One region of the Pseudarthrobacter sp. BRE9 genome, then DNA from elsewhere that is predicted to be linked to it. Evidence: riboswitches for the same ligand, from Rfam matches in the RefSeq annotation. Region 1 holds a riboswitch; the other holds the start of a gene.
The links. Region 1 has a riboswitch for glycine ahead of gcvP (aminomethyl-transferring glycine dehydrogenase). Riboswitches for the same ligand answer to the same signal wherever they lie in the genome.

Region 1 (2,453 bases):
TTTCGGAGCGGTGGGTGTTGAAGACCGGGTGCTGCAGGTAGTCGGAGGAACGCCCGACGGCGGCCTCCAGCCCAAAGCCCTGGTCCTCGCTTCGGCCTTCGGCAACCGGGGCGCCAAAGACGTCGGCAACTTCGGCGACGATGGCCGGCGTCGTGGTTTCATCGAGGGCGATGCCGACGGTGTCGGCGTCGACGCTGCGCAGGTTGATGCCCCGCGCCTCGGCGTCGGCGATGAAGCCGGCAGCCCGTCCGGGGACCCGGACGGTCAGGGTGTCGAAGAAGCTCTTGTGCAGGACCTCAACGCCGGCGGCGGCAAGGGAGGCCGCCAGGGTACGGGCGTGGCCATGGGCCGTTTCGGCGATCGCCTTCAGCCCGTCCGGGCCGTGGTACACCGCGTACATGGAGGCAACGATGGCCAGCAGGGCCTGGGCGGTGCAGATGTTGGAGGTGGCCTTCTCGCGGCGGATGTGCTGCTCGCGGGTCTGCAGCGCCAGACGGTAGGCGGGAACGCCGGCGTCGTCTTTCGACACGCCCACCAGGCGGCCGGGAAGCGAACGCTCCAGGCCCTTGCGCACAGCCATGTAGGCGGCGTGCGGGCCGCCGAAGAACAGCGGAACACCGAACCGCTGGGCGGAGCCGACGGCGATGTCCGCACCTTGCTCACCCGGCGGAGTGATGAGGGTCAGGGCCAGCAGGTCCGCGGCCACCGTGACCAGGGCACCGCGCTCCTTCGCCGCGGCGATCACGGCGGACTGGTCCCAGACCCGCCCGGAAACGCCGGGCTGCTGCAGCACGACACCGTTGATATCGCCCTCCGGAAGGCCCTTGGACAGGTCGGCGACCTCCACCTCGAAGCCGAGCGCCTCCGCGCGACCCTTGACAATGGCGATGGTCTGCGGGAGCACGTCGATGTCCAGCACGGTCTTGCCGTCGGCCGCCGGCTTGGTCTTGTTGGCGCGGCGCATCAGCAACACGGCCTCAGCCACGGCGGTTGCTTCATCGAGCAGCGACGCGTTGGCAATGGGCAGCCCCACGAGGTCCTGCACCATGGTCTGGAAGTTCAGCAGCGCCTCGAGCCGGCCCTGCGAAATTTCCGGCTGGTAAGGGGTGTAGGCGGTGTACCAGGCCGGCGACTCAAGGATGTTTCGTCGGATCACCGGCGGAGTCACGGTGTCGGAGTAGCCCTGGCCGATGAGCTGCACTGCCGTCTTGTTCTTCGCGGCAAGCTTCCGCAGTTCGGTGAGGACTTCAACCTCACTGAGGGCGTCCTGCAGGCGAAGGGCGGTTTCCTGGCGGATGACCTTGGGAACCGCGGTGTCAACCAGGGAATCGACCGAGTCGTAGCCTACGGCTTTGAGCATGACGTCGACGTCGGCCTGGCGGCGGGCGCCGATATGGCGGTCGACGAAGGTGGTGGAGGCTGGGGTAACCGACACGAAGGAACTCCATTTACTCAGGCGGCGCAGGGTACGCCACAGCTATTAGGGTTCCTCCCCGCTCTGTATTGGACCTGAGAGTTTCCGCGTTGCCTGCCTGGGCAGGACCCGCTTGCACCGTCGGTGAACACAACAGTCCTTACCGCCCCAAAGGAAGGTGGACTGCCTGCTGCTTTCCAGAGGCGCCTCGCCGCGGCGGTACAGGGGCCTGCGAGATTCCTGGGGAGGATTTGCTCCTACGGCGCCTGCCTGTACTTCGGCAGAACTCTCCCGCCGCAGATCAAAGGCTATTCATTTGTTGGATCGTGAAGGCCGGTGACAGCCCTGACAACTTTCTATTGTCCTACGCGGCAACCCCTCCCGGCAAATAGCCGGGGCTACCTCCGGAGCCGTTCCAAGGCCGCCAGGAGTTCCTCCACATCAGCGGCCGCTCCCCCTGCCGGTGCGGGGGCAACGGACAACATGGCATTGAAGTACAGCCCGTCCCCCATGTAGAGGACCGCCTTGGCCAGCCCGGGTCCAACATCGGCAGCAATCTCATCCAGCCAGCGCTGCTGGATGGCAGCAAACCGTCGCCGTGTCTCTTCATGGGCCACCTCCGCAAGCCTTGTGGCGGCCACGATGGCACGGTCCAGCGGCGTATCCGCCCACACGGAGGAACGGATGAAGTACGCTGCAGCGCCTTCAGCCGCCGCGGCCATCGCGTCAGCGTCTTCACGGGCCAGGCCCTCCAACCGGTCAAGCAGCACGGCTATGAGCGCTTCCTTGTTGGGAAAGTGGTACAGGAGGCCGCCTTTGGACACCCCGGCCTTGCGGGCCACGGCGTCGAGGGTGGCGGCCCGCTCCCCGACTTCGATCAGCAGGGACTCGAAGGCGTCTAGGACCGCATCACGGGCAACAGGCTTTCGGGGCATGCCTTCCATCATGCCCTCCATAAGGCTGAAAAACGGAAACACGAAGGTTTTCAAACTATACCGTCTGGACGGTATAGTTATCGCATGGCAATTTCCTTCAAAAG
Region 2 (2,453 bases), on a different contig from region 1:
TTATCGACCAAACGAAGACGAAACAGACGGCTGACACGGTGGTCACCATTTCGAAGGCCATGCCAACGTCCTGTCCGGCATACATGAGTACGACGCCGGACAGCAGCAGGACGCAGGACAGGAACAGTGCGTTGCTGGGCACCTTCCTCGTGGAGAGTCGGCCGAAAATGCCGGGGGCGTCGCCTTCCTGGGCGAGGCCGAAGACCATGCGGGACGTGGAGTAGATGCCGGAGTTCGCGGAGGACATTGCCGAAGTGAGGACCACCAGGTTGACCACCGTGGCCGCCGCGCCGAGGCCGGCCAGGGAGAACATGCCGATGAAGGGGCTGTGGCCTGCGGCGAACTGGGTCCACGGGGTGACGGCCATCAGGATGACCAGCGCGCCGACATAGAACAGCAGCACGCGGACGGGGATGGCGTTGATTGCCTTGGGCAGCGTGCGCTCGGGGTTCTTCGCCTCGGCGGCGGTGGTGCCCACCAGCTCGATGCCCACGAAGGCGAACACGGCAATCTGGAAGCCGGCCACGAAGCCCATGAACTCGTTGGGGAAGAACCCGCCATGGCTCCACAGGTTGGTGAAGCTTGCCGTGCCCGCGTCGCTCTGGAAGCCGGTGAAAATCATGAAGAGGCCCACGATGATCAGGGCGGCGATGGCGATGATCTTGACCAGGGCGAACCAGAACTCGGTCTCGCCGAAAGCCTTGACGGTGGCGAGGTTGAGCAGGAGCAGGATGGCCACCGTGGCCAGGCCCGGGATCCACAGCGGAAGCCCCGGCCAGAGTTCCTTGGAGTAGCCGGCAATCGCAATCACATCCGCGATTCCGGTGATCACCCAGCAGAACCAGTAGGTCCAGCCGGTGAAGAAGCCTGCCCAGGGCCCCAGGAGGTCGGCTGCGAAGTCACTGAAGGACTTGTAGTTCAGGTTGCTCAGCAGCAGTTCGCCCATGGCCCGCATGACGAAGAAGAGCATGAAACCGATGATCATGTACACGAAGATCACGGAGGGGCCGGCCGCGGAGATGGTCTTCCCGGAGCCCATGAAGAGGCCGGTACCGATCGCTCCGCCGATGGCGATGAGCTGGATGTGCCGGTTGGTCAGCTGCCGCTCCAGGTGGGGAGGTTCGCTGCGGGCCGCAGGGGTGGCGCCATGGTTGCGGGCGGGTTCGCCGTTGGACGTGGGGGGATGAATCGCCATGAGGAACTCCATCGATAAAGCGGCACTTTGGGTACCGCAAAGATTTGGTTCCTCCCCGCTCTGTAGTGAACCTGAGAGTTTCCGCAGCCAGGGCCGCTTGCACCGTCGGTGAGCCAGGGACATGCCTGGCTGCTTTCCAGAGTTGCCTGTCCGCGGCGGTACGTGGGCCTGAGAGTTTCCTGGGGAGGATTTGCTCCTACGGCGCCTGCTGAATGTACCGGCAGGGCTCTCCCGCCGCAGGTCGAAGGCGTGTTCAGTTGGAAGCCGCAGCTTCTTGGGCCGCAGCGGGTCATGCGTCGGGATGGGCGCCGACTGGTCGGCCGCTCCGGATACGTTGAGCCGGCAACCGGCGACGCCAATCCCGGGGTTCAGTGTGGTGTGCGTCACGATCGAAAGTCAAACTTGTCCCGACACAAGCGGGACAGCGAGGTGTCACGTGCCGGTTCCGGGCCCTGACGTCCGCTGCCCGATTTGCCACCGGCAGCTAATCCCGATACCTTGTGAGCCGAATCACCCATATTTTAATAAGCCTTTCGAGCTGTGACGGGAGAGTCCTCCCGCGAAACACCGGGCAGGCGCCGTAGGAGCAAATCCTCCCCAGGAATCTCTCAGGCCCACGTACCGTCACGGCGAGGCGACTCTGGAAAGTAACCGGGCTTCTGCCTGGTTCACCGACGGTGCAAGCGGCCCCTGCCACGAGCAGGCAACGCGGAATCTCTCAGGTCCAATACAGAGCGGGGAGGAACCCATCCCACGCCGTGCCACCTTTGGCCGGCCAGAACTGGAGTTCCTCATGACGATTCAATCGCATCCAACATCGTTTGTTGACCGCCATATCGGCGCGCGCCGCCAGGCCGACATCGACACCATGCTCAAGGCCGTGGGCTACGACAGCGTAGATGGCCTCGTTGACGTGGCCGTGCCCGCGTCCATCCGTCAGGAAACTGCGCTCAGGCTGACCGGCGCCCTGAGCGAAGTGGAGGTCCTGGCTGAGCTGCGCCGGATCGCCGGCAGGAACAAGACCGCAGTCCAGATGATCGGCCAGGGCTACTACGACACCGTGACGCCGCCGGTGATCCGCCGAAACATCCTTGAGTCGCCGGCCTGGTACACCGCCTACACCCCCTACCAGCCCGAGATCTCCCAAGGCCGGCTCGAGGCGCTGCTGAACTTCCAGACCATGGTCCAGGACCTGACGGCCCTTCCCGTGGCCAACGCGTCGTTGCTCGACGAGGCAACGGCAGTGGCTGAGGCCGTG

Region 2: another riboswitch for glycine. It lies ahead of cycA (D-serine/D-alanine/glycine transporter); the one in region 1 lies ahead of gcvP (aminomethyl-transferring glycine dehydrogenase).

What each region holds. Positions count from the first base shown of each region.
Region 1 covers NZ_JAUZUY010000009.1:180,101-182,553, forward strand. The annotation lists gene gcvP (aminomethyl-transferring glycine dehydrogenase) at 1-1,435, opposite strand, end outside; glycine riboswitch at 1,622-1,718, opposite strand; gene Q9R31_RS16335 (TetR/AcrR family transcriptional regulator) at 1,813-2,349, opposite strand; gene Q9R31_RS16340 (MFS transporter) at 2,434-2,453, shown strand, end outside.
Region 2 covers NZ_JAUZUY010000013.1:103,991-106,443, reverse strand. The annotation lists gene cycA (D-serine/D-alanine/glycine transporter) at 1-1,195, opposite strand, end outside; glycine riboswitch at 1,342-1,439, opposite strand; glycine riboswitch at 1,730-1,829, shown strand; gene gcvP (aminomethyl-transferring glycine dehydrogenase) at 1,989-2,453, shown strand, end outside.